DNA from 3 places in the Shewanella sp. GutCb genome. Region 1 is predicted to be linked to each of the others. Evidence: riboswitches for the same ligand, from Rfam matches in the RefSeq annotation. Region 1 holds a riboswitch; each other region holds the start of a gene.
The links. A riboswitch is a leader RNA that binds a small molecule or an ion and turns the genes downstream of it on or off. The one in region 1 is predicted to bind thiamine pyrophosphate.
Positions count from the first base shown of each region.

Region 2: linked by a shared signal. The riboswitch ahead of CXF86_RS22070 (TonB-dependent receptor) and the one ahead of thiD (bifunctional hydroxymethylpyrimidine kinase/phosphomethylpyrimidine kinase) in region 1 are both predicted to bind thiamine pyrophosphate.
Region 3: linked by a shared signal. The riboswitch ahead of thiC (phosphomethylpyrimidine synthase ThiC) and the one ahead of thiD (bifunctional hydroxymethylpyrimidine kinase/phosphomethylpyrimidine kinase) in region 1 are both predicted to bind thiamine pyrophosphate.

Region 1 is NZ_PJBL01000012.1:3,730-11,849, forward strand. Features, by position in the region: gene thiM (hydroxyethylthiazole kinase) at 1-736, opposite strand, end outside; gene tenA (thiaminase II) at 770-1,432, opposite strand; gene CXF86_RS07135 (ABC transporter substrate-binding protein) at 1,466-2,413, opposite strand; gene CXF86_RS07140 (ABC transporter permease) at 2,440-3,291, opposite strand; gene CXF86_RS07145 (ABC transporter ATP-binding protein) at 3,284-4,051, opposite strand; gene thiD (bifunctional hydroxymethylpyrimidine kinase/phosphomethylpyrimidine kinase) at 4,051-4,908, opposite strand; TPP riboswitch at 5,008-5,104, opposite strand; tRNA gene CXF86_RS07155 (tRNA-Asp) at 5,614-5,690, opposite strand; tRNA gene CXF86_RS07160 (tRNA-Asp) at 5,773-5,849, opposite strand; tRNA gene CXF86_RS07165 (tRNA-Asp) at 5,935-6,011, opposite strand; gene CXF86_RS07170 (TIGR03503 family protein) at 6,144-7,460, opposite strand; gene dnaQ (DNA polymerase III subunit epsilon) at 7,471-8,120, opposite strand, start outside.
Region 2 is NZ_PJBL01000106.1:144,669-152,788, reverse strand. Features, by position in the region: gene CXF86_RS22090 (DUF6279 family lipoprotein) at 1-702, opposite strand, end outside; gene CXF86_RS22085 (phosphotransferase) at 838-1,866, opposite strand; gene pnuC (nicotinamide riboside transporter PnuC) at 1,868-2,530, opposite strand; gene CXF86_RS22075 (hypothetical protein) at 2,654-2,914, opposite strand; gene CXF86_RS22070 (TonB-dependent receptor) at 2,981-5,119, opposite strand; TPP riboswitch at 5,171-5,302, opposite strand; gene CXF86_RS22065 (YcfL family putative periplasmic lipoprotein) at 5,424-5,813, opposite strand; gene CXF86_RS22060 (PaaI family thioesterase) at 5,863-6,333, opposite strand; gene CXF86_RS22055 (PaaI family thioesterase) at 6,326-6,829, opposite strand; gene hinT (purine nucleoside phosphoramidase) at 6,826-7,182, opposite strand; gene CXF86_RS22045 (helix-turn-helix domain-containing protein) at 7,370-7,783, shown strand; gene CXF86_RS22040 (hypothetical protein) at 7,863-8,120, opposite strand, start outside.
Region 3 is NZ_PJBL01000022.1:9,888-18,007, reverse strand. Features, by position in the region: gene thiH (2-iminoacetate synthase ThiH) at 1-20, opposite strand, end outside; gene CXF86_RS13220 (thiazole synthase) at 57-821, opposite strand; gene thiS (sulfur carrier protein ThiS) at 823-1,026, opposite strand; gene CXF86_RS13210 (HesA/MoeB/ThiF family protein) at 1,076-1,891, opposite strand; gene thiE (thiamine phosphate synthase) at 1,878-3,485, opposite strand; gene thiC (phosphomethylpyrimidine synthase ThiC) at 3,488-5,506, opposite strand; TPP riboswitch at 5,656-5,754, opposite strand; gene CXF86_RS13195 (hypothetical protein) at 5,923-6,969, opposite strand; gene CXF86_RS13190 (PAQR family membrane homeostasis protein TrhA) at 7,340-8,029, shown strand.

The sequences.
Region 1 (8,120 bases):
GCAGGTTCATTTGTAAACTACCTGGACCTGCTGATTTCTCTGCCGCTATTTCACCCGCCACCCCTAAAATCGCCGTTGCTGCTACGCCAGTATCATCACCAATCGCAGCGAAAGCCCCTGTTAATGCCGTATGCGTACAGCCCATTCCAGTCACAAAAGGCATCATCGCGTGACCATTATTCAATTGATACTGCGTATCAAGGGTAACCACATAGTCGGTTTCACCAGAAATAACGACGTTACACCGATACTCTTGCGCCACATACCGCGCAGCACCTAATGCGGAATCACTGCTGTCTAATGCATCAACCCCTTTGCTTTGCGCGTTTTCACCCGCTAATGCGATAATTTCAGACGCATTACCACGAATGATCAGCTTATTCGCGGCATCAGCAATGTGGCGAGCCGTTTGCGTACGAAGTTGACTCGCACCACAGCCAACAGGATCAAGTACCACCACTTTATTATTGGCATTGGCTTGCTCGACGGCAAAATGCATTCGTGGCGTCCAAACACTGTCTAACGTACCAATGTTAATCACTAAGGCACCGGAGAAACTCATCATCTCTGCCATTTCTTGTTGGCTATGCGCCATGATGGGGGATGCACCTAACGCTAATAAGGCATTCGCAGTATTGTTCATCACAACGTAGTTTGTGATATTCACCACCAATGGTTTTGTCTCACGCAGTGTCGCTAATGCTGCAATAATTTTTTGCGTATTCATAACTGTCATGATGCTTTCCTATTTTGTATTTGGTGTGCCCATTTAGGCGCCGTCGAGACCTTGTTGCCAAAATGCGACTTCCATTCGAGTGGCGGTTTTAAAAATATGACATAAACGCTGGCCTCGTTGGCTGTTTATATCAATATCAGCCAGCAGCTCATCCAATTGTGTCATGCTTTTTTGAACACCAGATTGGAACTCTTCTCCACCGTACATCTTGATCCAATTAACGTAGGGGTTACCCTCAAATATCGTGGATTCACTTGCTAATAATTGCGCGCCAATAACAGCATATCCCTTTGAACATGGCGCTAGCGCGGCATATAAATCAATCACATCACCGGACATTCCCGTATCCAATACAAAGCGCGTATACGCCACCGTACCAAAGGCTTCGGGTTCCGCTTCCATCTCAGGCTCTGAAATGGCCCATTCAGCACAATACGTTAAGTGATGGGCTATTTCTGAGTCCAATAACGCTTGCACGCTCGGTAATGCCATCCGCATTTCAGCTAAGGTTCTCGCTTTGTAAATCGCCAAGGCATACGCTCGGGCATATTGCTTTAAAAACAAAAAATCTTGTTTTAAATAATGTAAGAAAGACGAATGAGCTAACTCGCCGACCGCTAATGCCTTCACAAAATAGTGCTCAGTATATTCATTCCATTCACTTTGACACGCTTGAATTAGGTCTTGATGATTCATATTTGTCTCTAACATTAAAAAGGGGGAAGTTGTTTACAAAACGGGTACAAAATCTTGTGCTTTAGGCAGCGTTTTAATGATCTTATGTTGATACATGAATGCAGAAAAACGATCATAGCGTTGTAAATCAACGGCGGCAGGACGCAAAGCAAAGCGCGTTAACGTATCGTTCCATGCTCGCTTATTTAATTCATTATTCAAGGTATCTGGCGCGTAAGAAACGAAGGTTCTCCATGCTTCTTCTGGGTGATTCACAATAAATTGTGTTGCCTTTTCAATTGCATGATTAAACTTCTTTAAAGCTTCGGCATCATAGGTTTTTGCATTCGCCACAAAAACCAGTTCATCATACGATGGTACTCCATGCTCTTCAGGAAAAAAGGATTTTGCTTTATAGCCTTCTAACGCTAATTGATTGGTTTCAAAATTACGTAATCCTCCCCAAATCGCATCAACTTTACCCGACGCTAATGATGACGATAGCGCCCATCCAACATTGATGATTTTTATCTCAGAGAAATCCACACCCTCTGTTTTTAACATGGTGCCAATGGTCGCTTCTTCGTTACCCGCAATCGAGATCCCGACTTTCTTACCTTTTAAATCAGCCAGTGAGTTAATGTTTCCATTATCAAGCACCATTAAGGTATTGAGTGGTGTCGCAATCAGTGTCGCAGAGCGGATCAGTGGCAATCCTGCAGCCACATCGATGGTTAAACTGGTTTGATAGGATATCGCTAAATCGACATTATTAGCGGCCACCAATTTGGCTGGCATACTGGGATCCGCAGGCTCTTGAATGGTAATGTTCAAGCCTTCTTCTTTGAAATAGCCTTTTTGTTGAGCAATCACCACAGGGCCATGATTTGGATTTACAAACCAATCCAACATTAATGTCATCGCTTTATCTTCAGCACTCGCCATCAAGGAGTAACTTGCAATAAGCACAGCCATCGCTCCTTTAATCATGATCTTTTTCATTTGTTTAAATCCCTTACGCTATCAATCTATTTATCGTGTTGCCACGGTATGAGTTTTTGAATCAGTACATCAGTGAGAAAATAAAGGCTGACGGATAAAGCAGCAAGAATGAATAAGGCGGCAAACATTTCATCAATCATCATTCGAGCATTAGCTTGCAGCATTAAATAACCAAGCCCTTCACTTGATCCTACCCACTCCCCCACCACGGCACCAATAGGCGCAACGACCACTGCAACACGGATCCCAGACGCTAATGAAGGTAAGGCAGCAGGCAAGCGAACGTGTTTAAGTAACTGCCATTTTGATGCGCCCATGGTGTGCGCTAAATCGAGGTAACCGGTTGGAGTATTACGTAAACCGTCGTAACAACAAGTTGTCACCGGAAAGAAGATAATCAGCGCCGCCATCACGATTTTTGACGCAATGCCGTAACCTAACCACAGCATTAAAATCGGGGCGATAGCAAATACAGGAATGGCTTGGCTCGCAATTAAAATAGGCAATAACCAACGTCGAAGTGGGTCAAACAGCAGCATTTGGAGTGCAAACAATAACCCCATAGAAAGGCCCAAACCAAGACCAAGAATAATCTCTTGCGCGGTGATCCATGAATGGAATAACAACACATCGTAACGCTGTATTAGTTTTTCAAACACCGCTATCGGACTCGGAAAAATGAAACTGGGCAACGCGAAAATCATAATAACAAACTGCCATATCGCCAGTATTACAGCAGCACTGACGATGATTCTTCCTATCGATTTAGCGCTTTTCGGTAACGCTTTTGGCTCTGCCCTCTCCGTTTGTAACACAATCGTTTGAGATGCAATGTGGTTGTCGGAGTGCTCATGATTGATTGAAAGTAGCTTAGACATAGTCAACCTCCAACGTATCAATGATCTGTTGCTGAAGAATCGCTAGCTCCGCATCAAATTTTCGTGGAATGGTTGAGTTTGGCACCGGTAAAAGCACCGCTGAGGCTGGTTGACCTTGCATGATATAAATCGCATCACTTAATCTAAGTGCTTCTTGCGGATCATGCGTGATGAGTAATACGGTTTTACCCGCCAAGACTTGGACTGCAAGCGCTTGCAGTCGATGGCGAGTAACCGCATCTAACGCAGAAAAGGGCTCATCCATTAATACCATCGGCTTGTCTTGCATTAACGTTCTTGCTAACGCCACACGCTGACGCATTCCTCCAGACAGTTGCACGGGCATACTCTGTTCATGCCCTTTTAATCCAACACGCTCTAGCAATTCAATCGCGCGGGCTTGATTGGCATTAAATTGAGTGTTCACCGAAAATTTGTGAGCAAAACAGACGTTATCAAGTACGTTTAACCACGGCATCAATAGATCTTGTTGCGCCATGTAAGCAATGTTGCCTTCTAAGCATTCTCCCCCATCAATGTGAATGTCACCCGACCACATCACTTTATCTGTCAATAAACCTGCCATATAACGCAAAATTGAAGTTTTACCACAACCACTTTTACCCAATATCGCCGTCCACTTTCCTGCAGCGATGGACATGTTTAAACCCGACATAATGGCCGCTGCGCTGTCTTTGTATTGCAAAGTGCCATTTGAGATAACTGCACCGAGGCTGTTATTACATGGCTCTAGCTTCATTACGACTGCCCTTGAGTGTTTAAGACAAAAAAGTGATTCACGGGCCCATGTCCTTGTCCAATATTCAACTCATCAGCATGGGCAATCGCTTGAGTAATGTAGTATTTGCCCCGTTTTACCGCCGCTGATAATTCATGCCCTTGAGCTAAGTAAGAGGCGATTGCAGAAGATAAGGTGCAACCTGTTCCGTGTGTATTGCGAGTTTTAATCCGCTCCGTTGATAAACGCTCAACATTGTCGGCAAGGATCAGTAAATCAGTGCTGTTGTCATCGGTTTCTAGGTGGCCACCCTTTAGCAAAACAGATTTAGCGCCTAATTGACGAAGTTCGTCGATCATAGCAATCATTTCATCTTCGTTTTTGGGGACTGAGCAGCCAATTAGCGCAGCGGCTTCTGGCAAATTAGGGGTAATGACATCAGCCAGAGGGAGCAGTTCCGATTTAAGGCTATCAATGGCAGAGGAGTGGAGAAGAAGATCACCGCTGGTTGCGACCATGACGGGATCAACTACGAGATATTTAGGGGTGTACTGTTTAATTTTTTTAGCGACAGAACGAATGATATTTGAATCACTTAACATGCCAATTTTTACGGCAATCACATTGAGATCCGAAAATACGGCATCAAGTTGTTGCTCGACAAACTCTGCATTGATCGGGTAAATACCCGTAACCGCTTGTGTATTTTGTGCCGTTAATGCCGTAATAACAGAGCATGCATAACAGCCAGTCGCTGAAATGGCTTTAATGTCGGCTTGAATACCGGCACCACCACCGCTGTCTGAACCGGCAATGGTCAATACAATAGGAGTCGTAACGAATGGAGTTAAAGATGCTGTGGTGACTAATGAAGACATATTTATTTCCCTAACTAACAGTCAGGAAAAAACAGTCGTGTGAGAATAAATGCGCCAAAAGGTGCTATCTCAGCAAAAGAAACGGATCAGGAAGAACGCCTCAAATGACCATTAGTTCCCTACGTCAGTATTAACTGAATCAGGTTCAACGGGTTCATTTTATGATCTCAGCCTATTGGCTCCCCGACTAATCACCACACACTATCATTAATCGATTTGTAAAGAGCATGCTTTTTGATGAGAATGCTAACTGAGTTAACTAATTATCATCTTATGCATTCGATTTGGATACTAATTAAACAATATTTCTGCGCAGTTAAGAAAGCTTTGACGCTTCGTCAACTTGCCATGCCAAATAAGACATTCCCACCCTTGGCGGCCAGATTTAGGAGGTACGAGTCCAAGAATGGACGAAGGTAGAATAATGCAGGAGCAATTACCGAGGATGCCAGAGCCGAGAATAACGATTAGCTTCAATCTCCCCATCTTGCCTATAGGGTTTTAATTCCCGCTGAATGCTCAAACTTTTAATGCAACGGGTATTACATAAGAAAATATCGGATTAGTTAAACTGAATATATTATGAATCAGTAACGGCTCTTACCAGCATTGGGGAATGTGAGTTAGTGCAAATGCCTGATGGGTGTACGAAGCGGCTATAAACGAAAAAAGCCTCATCTTTCGATGAGGCTTTCGTCTTTATGCTGGCGGAGTGGACGAGACTCGAACTCGCGACCCCCGGCGTGACAGGCCGGTATTCTAACCAACTGAACTACCACTCCTAACTCTTATAAAAACTAACTAAATTAGCCTTTATACTATTTATTATGTCACTAATAAATAGTTTGAAACTTGACACTAAATTGGCGGAGTGGACGAGACTCGAACTCGCGACCCCCGGCGTGACAGGCCGGTATTCTAACCAACTGAACTACCACTCCTAAACTCTTATAAAAACTAACTAAAGATTAGCTTTTATTCTATTCATTATGTCACTAACAAATAGCTTTAAATTTAGCACTTGATTGGCGGAGCGGACGAGACTCGAACTCGCGACCCCCGGCGTGACAGGCCGGTATTCTAACCAACTGAACTACCGCTCCACATCAAGTGCGATGAATAATACGTAGACTGCCAAACTCAGTCAATCATTTTTTGCGTCAACCATGACTAACCAGCTAAAAAATGACCAATCCCGATATTCAACGCTTTGCAACGGCTGTCGCGGTGGTTAATTATCCAGCTTTTGGATCATCGAAATCTTCAGGCATCGATAAATCAATCTCGTCCAACGCTAATGTCATTTTCTGTTGCTGACTTTCTTTATCCATTCTCGCCTGCGTCGCAGCGAGTGCTTTCTTTAAGTTACTGCGTTTACGAACAAACAACAAAACCAATATGCCTAAAATAAACAACACCGTATTCACGGTTATCAGCCAAAACACCGCTTCTTCTTTTGCTGTGCTTTCAGCTTTTTGAGCTTGGAGATCTGCTTTAGCGGCGAGTTCTTCAGCTGACGGTGGTGGTTCTGGCGGTTTAATAAAATTAAAAAACAGTTCCGGTAACGTCAAGTAGATCTCTCGGCCGTTTTGGGTGGTGCTGACCGCCGTGAGCTTTATTCTATAGCTGCCAAAGTCATTCACCTTGCGTAGGCTATACAAGGTCTCGGGGCTATTTATCTCGGAAACCGTGACTTGAAGACGCATTCCCGCAGGCCCTACGATTTCAGCTTCAACATGAGTCTCAGCCAAAACCAGTTCATTTTCATCTACATTGATCCGCAGATCCCACTCACCTGAATCGAGGTTTTGTGGGGCAACAATATCGACAGCAATGGGTCGAGTTGACAACCTAAAGGGCTCAGAATACTTACGTTCAAGCACCGCATTTTTAGCCATCACTTGCAGTGTGTAGCTGCCCCAAGCCTGGTTTAGATTCAGTTTACTGGTGAATACACCGTCATCGGGTCGCTCGTCTAATGACTCGCCATTATCGCGATAGGTCCCCACGATAACGCTACCGGCTGCAAAGTTTTCATCGGCTGGATTATTATCACTGATAAATTTTGCCGTCCAGCTCATTAAGTAATCTAACCCGGGTAGGCGTACCTTTTGCTCGTCACCTATCAAGCGGGCGGTGAGTTTTAAGCGCTCGCCTTGGTACAGCGGCTGTGGGATCGGATCTACATCAATGGACAGCACTGACACTTTATCGATGACAGAACCTTCAACCACCTTACCGATTAACTGCCAGGGGCCTGGCATTGGGTCTTTGATAGTGATCATGTCGCCAGTTAGGCCATCCATCCATTTAACATGCTCAGGATGACGACTGATATACCATTTACTGCCGTCAGGTTGCACGATAATAACCGGTGAGCTGCCGTATTCACGATGGATAAGTAGCGTGACACTGTCGACCATATGGTCAATTCTAAATCGATTTTTTAACTCTGATGCCTGCGATGAAAGCATCACTTCGGCGACGGCACAATGAGTTATCATTAGCCCCAAATATGCCATCACCACACAAGTTGTTACGCGTTTAATCATAGAATGAGGTCTATCCTCGCCAAATACACTGTCCAGATTTAGCAACTAAATCGAGTCGCTCTTCATGTCTAGTTAGTTCATCGGCCGTTGCGCTGATCACTTTAAGTATTGCGCGGTCTCTAGGCAGTTTATTTATACCTCCGCCTTCTTGCCCTGCTTTCTCACTCGATAGGTTAAAGTTTGTTTGCCCACCAGTCATGATGAGGTAAACGTCAGCTAAGATCTCAGCATCGAGCAATGCGCCATGGAGATCGCGACGTGAGTTATCAATGCCATAACGCTTACACAGAATATCCAGGTTATTCTTCTGACCTGGATGCAGGTGCTTTGCTATCGCAAGTGAATCGAGAATTTGACAGATATTTGCGGTTTTAGGCCCAACAGGCTGTAACATCGAAAACTCATGGTCCATAAAGCTAACGTCAAAGCTGGCGTTATGGGCCACAATTTCAGCACCATCAATAAACTCAATAAAGCTTTTGGCTATTTGATGAAATTTGGGTTTATCCGCCACAAACTCATTGGTGATCCCGTGAACCTCAATGGCCTCTGGGTCGATAGGCTGTAACGGATTAATATACTCGTGGTAATGTCGACCCGTTAACTTGCGGTTAATGACTTCAACACAACCAATTTCAATAATTCGGTGACCAAGATGAA
Region 2 (8,120 bases), on a different contig from region 1:
TGTCTGATAGGCTTTTGATTTCAGCGTATCAGGCTGAGTCATTAGCAACCTTAAGCTATGTGACAGCGCTTTTTGGTTTTGCCTATTTTTTAATGCTTGTGAGAATAAACGGATCCAATCATGACGGTATTCAAGCCACATATCTAACGTATCCCCGCGCTCAACATTGTAAGTATGTATTGCTGTTTTTTGCGACGGCAAGAGTTTTCCAACCCATTTTTCAACCCGTTTCTCTATTCGCTCATCAGCCATTTCAATCAATTGCGATTGACTCTTGCCAAGGTACTTCTCATTTAACTCTTTTTCTTCGACTCTTAGATGAGCAATCACCTGTTTAACTTGCTCATCTGAGAAAGAACTTATGATTGGGATTAACGATGGCTCAACAAAATCAAACACTCGAATCCAATGTGCTTTGGCCGAACGCACATGGTCACTCCAAGATTGTGTACTAAAACGTTGATGATTGATTTCAGCCCCGAGCAGGGCTAACTGATCTCTATAGCGGGGCATTTCTTGTGTCCGATGCCACACTAAAAATGTATCTAACGCCAATTCAAATTGCTTGCCCTGCTGGTCATCTAATGTCACGAACTCCTCGAGTTTCCACTCAATAGCCCAATCCAAAAAGTAATAACCGACTTTGGTGGAGCAGCCAATTAAGCTAATAGACAACAATCCCCATAAAATCACTTTTTTCATATCTCTCCCCAACCGTTAATATCAACCTAGCACAGAATATGCGCAATCGTATGAACGGTTACAAAGTGTCAATAAAGGGAGTTTACAAGGTCGCGTTGGATATATTGGCAGGTTTACGGCGTAAAGGGTCTTGAATTATGAACAACTGGCAATAATATGCTGGTATTGCTCGGCGCAAATAAGATAATTACTCGATTGTTCATTAGAGGATATTGGTTGGCTGTTTTCATCAAATGCTAGAATATTATCAAACGCCATTTGCAGCGCCCAACAGACAGCAAAAACCCAATAGAGATCAACGGCTGCGGGTACAGCATCCGCTGCGTGTTGATTCAAATTACCTTGCTGTCGCAGATAATTTGCTATCAACCAATGCCGCTGTTTCGACGACAAGGAATGACTCGCGATCACTGAGGCTAGATCGCATAATGGATGCGAGCTACAGGCATATTCAAAGTCGATGCAATGGAGCTTGTTTTGCCCGATTAATATGTTAAATGGATTTAAATCACGGTGGCTAAACTGCAAATTAACCAAGCACTGTTCAAGAGTGTCTAACATTGAATTAATTGCATCAGTCTGTGTGATTAAACAATCAAACTGTTGTAACCAAGGCTCAATATTTGGATGAATATCACTGTCTTTATTCAGTAATTGTTGCTGCATTTGGCACAAGCGGGCGTGATATATCTGCCATTGTTTATCCACTGTGATGACATTTTTAGGGGGAGGCAACTGTTTTAAACCATTGAGTAATTGCAGTAACAATTGTTCTGCACCCGGCCAATTCTCTTGGGTATGGGTAACAGGGTGAGCCCCATTCGCACTTATAAGCTCACTCCAGCTACGGTGGTGCTGTTGGGATAAGAACTCACTCAAATAAAATTGCTTATCAGGGCTGATATAGACCATCTTAGGCGCCAGGTTAGCATCGCTTGCAGAGCGCCAAGCATGCACTTCACTGTCTCGGTCACAGATTTGAGAGCTAGCCCAGCTGTTGAGCCTAAGCACCCACTCAGACTCTACGGCCTTACTCGGGTGTAATCCGCGAACATAATAGTTTTGATTGCTCAAACCTTGCGTTAAAGGGGCTATAACACTTACCCGAGTCAAACCTGACAGAGTCAAATAGCGAGCTAAGTCTTGCTTAAGCGAGTCACTCAACTTAAGCCGCTCCTGCCAGTACAACCATACTGTCACTTGGCCGTTGCGTTTTCATTTGATTGCGCCACATAAAGTAACCAAACACCACCATAACGACATAGAACACAAAGAGCACTGACGTTAACATCAGTCCCTTGCTTACATACAAGTAGATAGACACAGCATCAATAACAAACCAATAGATCCAGTTTTCCAACACTTTTTTAGCCACTAAAAAAGTTGTCATCACTGCAAAACAGGTCGTTGCGGCGTCTAAATAGGGAAATGAGGCTTGAGTTTGTGTTGCCATAAAATAACCAATAATCAACGCCAACAATGTGGTACTTGCAATCAATTTAAGGTGAGTCGACAGTCGCCATGAAACAATTTTAACCCCATCATGGCCATTGCCTCCTTTGGTCCACAGCCAATAACCATAAACGGCCATCGCCATATAATAAACGTTAAGCACCGATTCCATCAGCAATGACACTTTCCAAAACAACACCGTATAAATTGCAGTACTGGTTAATGCCGCGGGCCAACACCACACGCTACCTTTCATCGCGAGTATCAAGTAGGCTAAAGCCAGCAGCACAGCAACCGCTTCCCACGCTGTTAGGGCTTGCGCTTCACCGAATGCTGATGTAAAACTGTCGACTAACGATAGCCAGAAATCTGCCATTGACTTAAGTCTCTCTATTAAAAATATATACTATTAAAAGCTCAAAATAAAAAGCCACAAAGTATCGATAACACCCTGTGGCTAATTGTCATTACGGCTGTGGCTTATATTACTTTAGCTTAGTTATTCACTGTGGCTTAAGTCGAGCTCACCACCAATAAATTTACATACAAATACCGCTTTGCCCCACTTTTCGTGGGCCGCTTCCATCTCTGTTGCCAACATTGCCATCACCTCGGCGTACTCACCGCACACCTGTGTTGCCATAGCGTTAGTCACACGTTGGATATTGTCATAGGTATCGACCCGGCCTATAAACCACCTTATTGGATCTAAATAATTGTCTTGTAGTGGGTAGCAACTAATTTCTGCCGTTAACTTCATTTTTGACCTCAAGCACTTATTGTTGGTAACAATATTAAAGAGTAATAACTATTTATTAATTAGGATTTACATAAACTTAACGTTTAAAGTAACCCCTAGTTGGCGTGGATCACCATAGCGCACATATTGCTTATCTGCCCAGCCTAAATCTGGCTCGTTGCCAAAATAGAAGCCTCGAACGCCGTATTTTTCATCAAATAGGTTACGTCCCCAGAGATATGCAGACCACATGTCAGCTTCGTAACCTATTTTGGCGTTAAAAATTTGGTATGCATCTGATGTAGACTCGTTACTATCCGAGTAATAAAAATCACTCTTACCACTGGCATTCACGTTAGCAAACCAACCAGCATCGTTGCGATAAGTCGCGCCAACACTAAAGGTAAAGTTAGGGGAATGCGCTAGCTCACGGCCAGAAAGATCGACTACGGTGCCATATTTATCTTCGTACTCGTAATCACCATAAGCGGTTTCTAACCAACCTAAACTGGTGTAAAGCTTTAGGTTATCGGTTGCATACCAGTTGCCGTCAAGCTCAGCACCATAGTTATGAGAACTGCCTGCATTTTCGGTAAAGAGAATAAAATTCCCCTCTTCGCCAGGTACTGTCGATTGTTGCGATGCCGCGACTTGTTGATCTTGTCTATCCATAAAGAATACCGACAGATTAGTGCTTGCTTGACCATCAAACCAAACCGACTTCAAACCCACTTCGTAGTTATAAAGAATTTCAGTGTCGTACTCTTTTTTATCGGCGAGTTCACTCGGCAGTGACATATTAAAGCCACCCGCTTTATAGCCTCTCGCCACGCGGATATATGACTCGTGGTTTTCACCGAGTGCTTTGCTTAACGCAATATGCCCGCCCCACATGGTTTCGCTTGGCTTAAATTCGTCGCCATCTGAATCACTGTATTCACTATCTCGACGCTCTGTCCGCAGTCCTACCGACAAAGCATAGCCCGAACCTAGGTCTGAATCTAATTGACCAAATAACGCATAGTTTTGCGCCTCGTATTCCGCACTTAACTGACTATAAGTATCCATAGTCTCATTGTCTTCTTGTAGATCCATTGCGTATACACCGACGAGCCAGTCAGTACTGCCCGCAAATATACGGCCTGATTCAGTTGAAGCTAACCTAAACTCTTGCGTGATGGTCTGCCTGTCGCCTTTCTTATCCCAGTTATACTCATATTCACAAGGGCTACCATCGCAATCTCGACTGTCCCAATAATCAGGGTTAGCCCAGTCACCGTCATAGTTATGGTGAGTTTTTGACTGTGCCAGAGAGGTTAATGAAGTCAGTTCAACATTTTCAGCACCAGTGTAAATAAACTTTAAAACGGTGCCGTTAGTACGTTGCTTATCAACGCCAGGTGCATCCGTTAACGTATCAAAACCGTTATTATCTAATGTCCAAGCATCATATCCATTATCGTAATTTGCATGTAAGTAAGTCAGGTCAATTTCTAGTTCTTCAGTCGCGTACCAACGTAATTTTGCGCGACCAGTGAATTCATCACGGTTATTAGTATCGCTCTCACCAAGATAAAGATTATCTCGATAACCATCTTGCTGATGCTGTTGCAGCGACACACGGTAAAGCAAGTTTCCAGAATCGGTTAATGGACCCGAGCTAAAACCACTAAAGGTCTGTAAATTATCATCGCCTAGCGAGATCTCTGCACCATTTTCAAATACGTCGGTAGGATCATTACTTTTAAGGTAGATAAGACCTGCTAACGCATTAGCGCCATAACGTGTACCTTGAGGACCGCGTAATACTTCAACTTGTTGTAAGTCGTACATGCTTGAAGCCATGCCTAAACCGGACAAATCGATATCATCAACGATAAAGCCAACAGAGGAGTTAGGTGCGCCTTGATACTCTTCTTGCTCACCGACACCACGAATTTGGAAGTATTTGGGTCTTGAGCTACCACCGGACCAGTTGAAATTAGCAATTGAGTTTAAGATATCTTCAAAGTGCTGTGCACCTTCATCCTCAATTTGCTGCTGATCAATAACGGTGACGCTTGATGGCATTTTTTCTAGCGATGTGCCCCGAAAATCAGATGTCACAACCATGACTTCCATCTCATCAACAGGTGTTTCTGAGTCAGTATTGGCAAACGTAGGTGATGAAACTAGCGCAGCCATGACGGCAACCGCTATAGGAGAATAAGTTTTTAGATTTAACATAGGACCTCAAATTAAAATTTTGAGATCCGGCAACATAAAGAAGCGTTCGGGAAATGAATTGTGGCCCATTCCTACGCCGGTATTAGCCGGATCAGGTTCTAAGGGTTCGTTTTTCAACATCTCAGTTAAAATCCACAATATCCAACTTATGGTTTATAGACTTTAACACCCCTTGGCGCGGCCGATTATACATGAATTTCACAAACTGATGACAGTCTTCTTAACGTTTACAATCTTTATGCATAAAAAAACGTCAGCTTTGCTGACGTTTTCATAACAAATATAATTTCTAATCATCTACATATTAATTTGAAAAGGCTTTTCTTACATATAGCTCAAAGCGAGTTGCGTTAACATTAGGCGCAACCGCTGATACTTGTAGCTGCTGCTTGCCATGCAATTTTACTGACTTCCAGCTTACGCCTTCATCATCAATCGTCATGCCACTGGTATCAAACCAAGTGAATTTATACTGCAAGCGCAAGTCAGTAGAGACCTGACTAATAATCGTGCCCGTGCCTTGTAAAAAACCACCTTCAGGGCGCGCCATTACACTTCGTACGGTGACTTCTTTACCAAAGCTGTTGTTATCAACACGCACTTCACCTTTAGAACCCACCATTAAGCCTGCTGTGTGTGGTGCACAAGCCGCGACAATCAACGCTGTAAATAAGCCTAAAATCAATTTTTTCATTTTGTTCCCTAGAATAAAATCATTCAGTGTTAATACAAGGATAGCTAAGTTAATCTATTAAAAAATGGGCTCTTGCCGTCGCAATCAAGTGTTTACGATTAGTCTGCCAACAAGTAATGCTCACGTTAGCGACTCGTCGACCTTGGCGAGTGATCTTACATTCAGCAAAGCTACCTTTATGGTAGCCAGCTCTGAGATAATCAATTGAGAAATCAACTACTTTTGGTACTTTAGTGGTCTGCATAAAGACCATTAGCTGCACAATGGCTGACATTTCCATAAAACCTGCGATAACACCACCATGCAGTGCAGGTAGTACTGGGTTACCGATATTATCATCTTTTGCTGGCAGCTTAAAAACTAGTTCATCGCCAAAACGCTCAACACCCATTCCAATAAACTGGGCGTAAGGCACATGTTCAAGCAAGTGACCAAAATCATTTAGTTCCGTTGCTTTTCGTACGATACTTTTGAAATCTAACTTTGTCGCATCAGATTCTGAATGACTCGGGTTAGTCATGACGCGGCTCTCCCATCAGTGCTTGTCTAAACTCTTCGCCAACCATTTCTGGACTAATTCGCATAAACGAGCCTACCGCATTAGCAATGGGATCATCGATTGAATCTTGGTAAGCAATAGCACGAGTAAAAGCGACGCTAGATGACAATTTATAACACTCTGCAAAACCATAGACTGGCTTAAACGGTTCAGCAGGTTTCATGTAATCAACTCGCAGATCAAGCGTTGGTGAGATCTCCAAAGCACCAAACTGATAAAAAATAGAACACACGACAGCGCAGCCACTGGCCGTATCCATCAATGTTGTTATCACTCCACCGTGGATCACACCAGTGTCTGGGTAACCAACAAGTTGAGGATCATAAGGCAGCTCAATGAGCACATGTTTATCACTGCCCTCTAACACCTTAAGCTTTAATTTTTGGCACTGAGTAAGTTGCCCAACAAATCGACTTGCCATCTCCGTTAACGGAAAAACATCGGCAGCTTTTTTCATCGTTTTTGACTCAACATAGGGCCTAAAGAGTGGCCTCCGACTAAATGCATGTGAATATGGAAAACCTCTTGGCCTGCGTGTTCATTACAGTTCAAGATCACGCGATAACCGTCTTCTGCTATCCCTTCCTCGCGAGCCAGTTTGGCCGCAACAGACATCATTCTTCCCAACGCTTTCTCATCGGAAGCCTTAATATCATTTATTGTCGGGATCAGATGGTTAGGAATAATCAATATATGCGTCGGTGCTTGTGCACTGATATCTCTAAATGCAGTCACTAGCTCATCTTGAAATAGGATATCTGCTGGAATTTCACGTCGAATAATTTTGCTGAATATGGTTTCTTCGGCCATTTTATTGCTCTCATAAGAATAAGTTAAACCTAGTATACTCGAAAAACGGCATCTGGCGATTCGCGTTTTTATGCGTTAAAAAGTCTATTTGCAATGATTTGAGTGCCAATTGAACAGCTGTATACACAATATGATTGACTTTAGGACCATATCCATTTTAAATAAATAAAAAATTACAGGACTCATCATGCTCACCGCTAAAGAAACCGCACTGCTTAATGCTGCCGCCGAGCTGATAAAAGAAAATGGCATGATCGCGCTCAATATGTCCGACGTTCACAAAAGAGCTGGTTACTCACGCGCTGCTCAATATCAGTCATTCAGTGACAAAAACTCACTACTTGCCGCACTTAGCATGCGTGAACTGGTGTTGAATACGTATGCGTTAGAAGAACAGCGTTACTCAGATCTTAGCGGGGATTTTTCAGTTGTTTTAAGACCTGTTGTGTATCGTTACCTCAAATTATCAGATCGACTTATGATTGACTCAGCTTTTAACAATATGCTTAAAGAAGTGAGAAAGTTACCTGATGAAGAGCAATTTATATTTTGGAAAAGAGGCTTTGAATTTTTAAACAGTGAACGTGAGCAAGACAAGTAATATTAGATTTGGTGCTCGTTATATGTACATGGCCAAAACAACACCGCTTTCCGTTGATTTGGCCCATAGATTATCCAAGTTAACTCTGTTCCTTAATCAGGTAAACAACGCCATCTTTTTCATAAACATTTTTAACTTCATTACCTTCCCCAAGCACCACCACTTTATCGCCTTTATTGGTTACCGCATTACCGGCAGCATCTAGCACAATAGCTAAGCCTAATGCTGAAAGCAGTGGCGTATGATAAGCATGGTAATGAAGATGACTTCTAGGAATGACAATCACTTTTGCACGTTTATAGGACTTGTAGGGCTTATTAACTTTCTGGCATTTCAC
Region 3 (8,120 bases), on a different contig from region 1:
AATTCATCGACAAAGCTCATAAAATCGCCTTTTGATTATGCTCAGGCCAGATAGCATTAAACATTTAAAAAACCTGTGAGGGGGCTCGTGCTATTTGCATGCTTACTCTCACGACCAAGCCCAGCCAAATAAGCCGTTCTGCCAGTCTCTACTGCCTGAGCAAAACAGCGGCTCATGGCAACAGGATCGGCACTACTGGCAATTGCGGTGTTAACCAATACGGCGTCCGCGCCCAGTTCCATCGCTCTTGTCGCTTGCGACGGCGCGCCAATTCCTGCATCAATCACCACTGGCACATTAGACTGCTCAATAATCATTTTAAGAAATGGCTCTGTGGCTAAGCCTTGATTTGAACCAATAGGACTGCCAAGTGGCATCACAGCAGCGCAGCCCACCTCTTCTAAACGTCGACATAAGACAGGATCGGCATGCACATAAGGTAATACCACATAGCCTTGCTCGCATAAAATACGCGCCGCAGCTAAGGTTTCGATGGGATCTGGCATCAAATATTTTGGATCTGGATGGATCTCAAGTTTGATCCAGTGAGTGCCTAACATTTCACGGGATAAATGCGCCGCAAAAATGGCCTCTTTGGCATTACGAGCGCCCGCTGTATTAGGCAGCAGTTTTACCCCACTGTCTTGCAAGGGTTTTAATATATTATCGCTACCTGTCTTCAAATCGAGACGTTTAACCGCCAACGTTACCAGTTGCGACTGCGATGCACTAACGGCTGCAAGCATGTCACTTGCATGAGAGAACTTACCCGTTCCAGTAAACAATCGTGAACTAAACTCTGTATCACCAATTCTTAACACATTAACCTCCTGCAACGACTGAAAACACTTCTAACTGATCATCCTGCTGACACACAATATGCGGCCAACGGCTTCTCGGTACGACTTCAGAATTTAGCGCTAACGCCACCGCATCGAGTGCAATGGTTTGATGCTCCAATACCTTAACAAGTGACGTTCCAATTGAAACGGTTACAACTTCATCATTGAGTACAATGCTGATCATCTGTCTATCTCCTAGATCTCTAATCTTTAGATTGCTCACGGTTTGAGACTCATGACGCCCTGCACACCGTACAATCAGGGTCCCGTGCCAATTTTGCTTGCCGCCAAGTAAATTTAGCGCCATCGAATCGGTATAATTGCCCCAATAACTGATTGCTATCGACTTGAGTCTTTAGCTCATCTATCTGGTGATCCGCTTTTGCATTATGACTAAGCAATAAATTTAAGCTCATTAATGCCTGCATTGACGCCAAGGTGCCCACCATAGGCCCAAGTACGCCGACCGTTTGACAACTCTGACTGACGCTCATGTCGCTTGGGTATAAACAGTGATAACAACCAGTATCAGGACATTGTTGTTGGTTCACACTCAGTAGCTGACCTTGAAAGTTAGCCGCAGACGCTGATACCAAGGTGACCTTATGCTCAACGGCCAGCTGATTGACAACTTGCCTAACCGAAAAATTATCTGAGCAGTCCAACACCAAATCGAATTTTGGCTGATTGGCATTAAACAGCTCGACCCCATTGTCTGCCGTCAAATAGCGTTGAAAGCTATTGAAATGACAATCACTGTAAGCTCGCATTAGCTTTTTGGCTGCGACATGGGCTTTGTTGCCTCCTAAATCCTCAACAGTAAATAGCAACTGTCGAGGAAGATTGGAGCGCTCAATGATGTCACCATCAATGAGCGTTATCTGGCCAATGCCAGCGGCAGCCAAGTACTGAGCAGCCAAATTGCCTAAACCGCCCACCCCCACAATGAGTACATGAGATTGACTAAAGATGCTTTGCCCGCGTTCGCCCACTTCAGGCAGTAAAATTTGCCGTGAATACTGCATAAATGCTTGATCAGAGAGCGCCATTGCTTACTCCCAACGTCCATTCATCTGCCAATGTTTGATAGGCTTTTGCAGGATCATTAGCTTCAGTAACGGCTCGAACCACCGCCACATCATCAACACCACTGGCTTTCACCGCAGCAAGATTACCGGCATCAATACCGCCAATAGCAACAATTGGCAGCTCTCCTTGCATGAGAGCAACATAGCGAGCCAGCTTGCTTAGCCCTTGAGGCGCCGAAGGCATCTGCTTAGTGGTGGTGGGGAATATGTGCCCAAAAGCGATATATGATGGCTGGTGCTGCATTGCCAATAAGATTTCAAAATAACTATGGCTCGATAAGCCCAGTGCAATATCAGCTTCGTTAAGTCGTTTTAAATTACTTTCAAACAGATCTTCTTGGCCTAAATGCACACCGTAGGCTTGGTGCTTTATGGCCAGCTGCCAGTGGTCATTAATGAACACTTTCGCTCTGTAGTCTCGGCCCAGCGCGATTGCTTGAACAATTTTTTGCTCAAGCAAAGGATCGTTTTCATCTTTAACCCGCAGTTGAATGGTTTTGGCGCCTGCACTGAGCAGTTGCTGCAAAAGATCAATCTCTGCAACCACAGGATAAACGCCTAATGGCTCAACGATTTCTTTAAAAGCATAAACCTGCTTACTAATGGCATTAACGCCATAAAGGGACTGATTCAATGATGAAAGAGGCTCAATAAAGGGATATGACAGCAACTCATTTGGCCAACCACAGCGCGCTAAACAACCTGGTCCGCTGCCGGGTTGATAACTGTTGTGTAATCCTTGCGACACATAAGCTTTTGCAACCACAACGGCGTCATTCAATACAAATCCATGTGCCATAACGGCAGCAATTGCCGATGACAATGTGCAACCAGTGCCGTGACTATTGTTAGTGGCTATTCTTGGCGATGTTAACCAAAAAGTCTGGTCTCTATGCAAACTAGAGATCCCTGTCACTTGGTAGCAAACAAGCAAATCGCGGGCATGCTCTTGGTGCCAATGTGGCCCTTTATCGCCCCCTTTAGCCAGTACCGATGTCGCTAATAAAACCGCAATAGAGGTTGCCGCCTTTATACTTTCATCAGCTGTCGATAATGGACGCCCAGCTAAAATCTCCAACTCACTCACATTAGGCGTAATTAACGTCAGTAAACCTTTAAACGGACTAAAATCGAGTTGTGCACCTTTAGCCAGTGCGTCGCCGCAAGTCGCTATCATCACAGGGTCAAGAATGACGGGTACAGTTAGATTATCGCCTTGCCATTGCGCGAGTTTGTCCGCTAACCAGCTTGCAACGATATTAATCTGCAGCTGACTTGCCAATAAACCAATTTTAATTGCCTTTGGTATGAGATCCGCTGCTAACGTATCAAGTTGCGCCACGAGCATCTCGTCAGAGACCGCCTCAACCGCTGCTACCGTCACCGAACTCTGTGCCGTGACAGCGGTGATCACGCTGCAACCATGTGTTTCAAGATCAAGCATGCTGGCCAAATCGGCCTGAACCCCTGCACCGCCGCCGCTATCGGAACCCGCAATCGTCCACACTAATGGACGATTGCTCGTTGGCAGTCGGCTAGAATTAACCTCAGCCATAACTACTCCTCTAACGCGACGACTTTACTTTCAGCGCCAGTGCCAGCTTCGTGATATAACTCAGCGCCCTTGGCCTTAAACTCAGCTGACATCTGCGCCATGCCACTGCTAATATCACTATCCGAAAGCGCTGATGTTTCAGCTTGACCGCTATAGGCTTGATACTCTGCGGGTGACTTAACTTCGACCCCCTTTGCTTCAACTTCTAACGCCAGCTTCTCTTGCGCTGCGGCGTAGTCGCGAACCTCTTGGCTTATTTTCATTGAACAGAACTTTGGACCACACATAGAGCAAAAGTGAGCCACTTTGGCTGACTCTTGCGGCAGTGACTCATCGTGATAAGCGCGAGCCGTTTCAGGATCCAAGCCTAAGTTATATTGATCTTCCCATCGGAACTCAAAACGTGCTTTTGAAAGTGCGTTATCTCGAATTTGTGCACTTGGGTGACCTTTAGCAACATCGCCAGCATGAGCCGCAATCTTATAAGCAATAAGCCCCTGTTTAACATCGTCTTTATTAGGTAAGCCCAGATGCTCTTTTGGCGTCACATAGCACAACATTGCACAGCCATACCAGGCAATCATCGCCGCGCCTATCCCAGAGGTAAAGTGATCATAACCAGGCGCTATGTCGGTCGTTTGCGGGCCTAAAGTATAAAAAGGCGCCTCATCACAAATATCTAATTGCTTATCCATATTCTCTTTAATGAGGTTCATTGGAATATGGCCAGGCCCTTCAATGATGGTCTGAACATCGTATTTCCAGGCAATTTTAACCAGCTCGCCTAAGGTCTCGAGCTCCGCAAATTGAGCTTCATCATTGGCATCAGCAATCGAGCCCGGACGCATACCATCCCCTAATGACAGTGAGACATCATAAGCTGCACAGATCTCACAAATATCTCTGAAATGTTCATAGAGGAAGTTTTCTTTATGGTGCGACAAACACCATTTAGCCAGAATAGACCCCCCGCGCGATACGATGCCCGTGAGGCGTTTTGCGGTCATGGGTACGTAACGCAGCAATACACCCGCATGGATAGTAAAGTAGTCAACGCCTTGCTCAGCTTGCTCTATCAAGGTGTCGCGGAATGTTTCCCAGTTAAGATCTTCAGCAACACCATTCACTTTTTCGAGTGCTTGATAGATAGGCACGGTTCCAATGGGGACAGGAGAGTTGCGGATAATCCACTCTCGGGTTTCGTGGATATAACGACCGGTAGACAAGTCCATTACCGTATCAGCCCCCCAGCGGGTAGACCACACCAGCTTTTCAACCTCTTCTTCGATAGAAGAAGTCACTGCTGAATTACCAATATTGGCGTTCACTTTCACTAAAAAGTTACGTCCAATAATCATCGGTTCAGCTTCAGGATGATTGATATTTAACGGGATAATGGCTCGACCACGAGCAATTTCACTGCGAACAAACTCAGCAGTGATTGGCTCATCGATAACGGCGCCAAAGCTTTCGCCCTTATTTTTTTGAGTTAACATAGGGTCGGTCACCTCTGCCATTGCCATATTTTCGCGAATAGCGATATATTCCATTTCAGGGGTGATAATCCCTTGGCGGGCATAGTGCATTTGCGTTACGCGCTGACCTGACTTTGCACGGCGAGGAGGCACTAACGACTCAAAACGTAAATGGTCTAAACCATCATCGGCCAAGCGTTGCTGGGTAAAACCAGAGCTGACAGCGGGTAACTGTTCGGTATCATTTCGTTCAACGATCCAGTTATGACGTAATTTATCTAAGCCTTTGTGCACATCAATATTGGCATCAGGATCTGAGTAAGCCCCAGCACAGTCGTATACTTTCAGCGGTGGGTTAGCTTCAAATACAGGATTTTTCTCATCACCACTGAGCAAAGTGTCAGCTTGATGAATTTGGCGCATACCGACGTTAAGATCAACGCGGCTACCTTGAAGATAGATCTTCTCGGAATTTGGGTGTTGTAACGGTTTTAGGTTATCGATGAACTGTTGAGCTTGAGCTCGGGTTTCGCGGCGTTTAGACATTAGCAAACTCACTATTATAAAAATGAAGTTGCTTGTCAGGAGAAATGAGTAATTGAAAGTTGAAAATGAAACCGCGTCATAACGCTAATTCCAGATGCACTTAACCACCGAAATGTGACTGCTAGCAGCATTAATACAGCCGATACTATGCAGTTATTTCGCTTGTTACCTACGCAGGTTCTAGCCTGATCAGGTTCAACGGATCCCGAATAAACGGTCTCAGCCTTATGGCACTCCGACAAGATGAGCCGGCAGTATAAGCCTAACAGTGACTAAGAAACAAGTACAAATCATTCACAAACCTCTGTTATGGTAAATATTTTTATTGACTCATAGCTTATTGATAATAATACAAATAATTTAATATTGCATATTAAACTACTATTTATCATGAAAAATTATCACCTCAAAAACGACTATTTTCGACTAATCATTCTCTTTTCTAATCGTGCTGAGATAGCGTCATTAATCGCTTTTTTAACTTTATCGCCACCGCAGTTAAAGGGGTAACCGATATTTTCTGCGTAAGGGTTAATTTGGGTCGGCACCTGCACTATTCGAAAGCAGGTATCACCGTGACGTACGATACGGTTAGGATCGAGTCGATGATCTGTCGTGGGTATTTTGCTGTACTCATCTACCTCAGGAAAAACTAACTCTACCATGTCACCATCCATCTTACTCAAAGAGTGCGGCCCGCTATATTTATTGGCTTTATCGACAATCAGTGCGTCTAGTGCGGCATCATTTTTTCGTTGAAGATAGGATTGAGCAATAGCCATTGCACTACGGCGAGGAACGTACGTCGGCAGGCTCTTATTGATTCTTATGTCCGTTTTTTCCGATAAATCCGTTGTCGGCAGTATGGCTTCAATGGTGTTGTCAGCCTCCATCGCGGGTTCATGTACTGGCGATGTCTCGACAAGTTCGTCAGCCTCGGTGGGGTTGTCGCTATCTGTTGGCGAATGACGTGGCGATCTCACCTTAGTTGTTGAGCTGTCGATGCTATCCATCACCTCATCTTTTACCGGTTTAGCTTCGACATACAGGTATGATTGGATTTTGATTGGGGCAACAGTTGTAACCTTTAGCGTTTGTCTCACCCAAAGCTGATTAATAATACCAATCAATACAATGTGCAGTAAAATAACCCATATGAATGATTGAAACAGCTGAAATGAACGCAAGCAAGAAGAGCGTTTCACGCCGCCTTTATCACGATTATCCGCCTCAACAACGACCTCAGCGATAGAGGTTGATTCCGCAGCGGTGTTGATACCAAACATAGGTTTAACTAGAGGATGGCTGACCGGGAGCTCAAACTGTTTATCAGCCCTAATGACCGCCAAAGTTGCACTGGCTTCCTCAGTGCTTACCGATAAACTGAGCAGAGGTTGTCCTTTGCCATTCTCTGCTGCAAGCGCAGTAAAAACAGGTGCTGAGGATCTGCTAACTGATTTCATCCGATGAATAACTCTATAGTCCATAAGGTTCAATTAACGCCATGAGAAGACAAGGTTAACCTTAATAATGGCGTTATTTATAACGATTGACTCATGCTGATTTATTTAACATGAAGCTTGTTTGTGGCTGGTTAATTAATTAAGCTAATTTATCAATGAATAATAATCACTTAAAACATTAGATACCGCTTTATTACAAAAGTTCAACATCGAGTGTTATTGTCTTTTTTTATCATTGATCATCACTAATGTAATGGTGATTACATTGGACCTATTTTAAGCTAACACGTGTACGCTAAACTATGACTATTATCATTAAAGCTGATACACTGCAGCTAATCGTGGTCAAACCAGAAGTCATTTACGCCTTATGTCTACTCAAGAATCAACCTTGTCGCCAAAGCAAACCCTAGTATCAAGTGCTAGTTATAGCGTTAAAGAAGAGCTAGCAAACAGCTTAAGTCATGGGTTAGGCGTTGTGGCAGGTGTTATCGGCTTGATTATGTGTATTTTAAAAGGCTATGAGCAATTAACTTTTGTGCAAATGGCAGGTGTAGTGATTTACTGCGGCAGCATTATTTTGCTCTTTCTTTGCTCGACTCTATATCATAGCGCAACAGATAAAGCTTTGAAGCATAAATTAAAAATTGCCGACCATTGTGCCATCTACCTGTTGATAGCGGGTACCTATACCCCTTTAATGCTGATTAGTTTAGAAAATGAAAATGGCAACGGAAATGCCAACTTGGTGCTCATTGCCATTTGGTCATTGGCAATCGGAGGCATTCTTTTCAAGACACTCTTTATCACTCGCTTTAAAGTCTTCAGTCTAGTCTTGTACCTTGCCATGGGTTGGCTTTGTGTCACCGTGATGAAAGAGTTAATTGCAGGAATGTCGCCATTAGGCTTTAACCTTCTCATTATTGGCGGGTTATTTTACAGTTTAGGGATTGTTTTTTATGTTGCTAAACGCATTCCCTACAACCACGCGATATGGCACTTGTTTGTATTAGGTGGCGCCATTAGCCACTTCCTCTGCGTTTACTTAACGGTCATTTAATCGTGTATAAATGGTCTTCATTGTGTAATGACAATATAATACTAAATGACTGAGCTCTTATTTTAGACAAGGATTTGTTAGCGTATTGGCT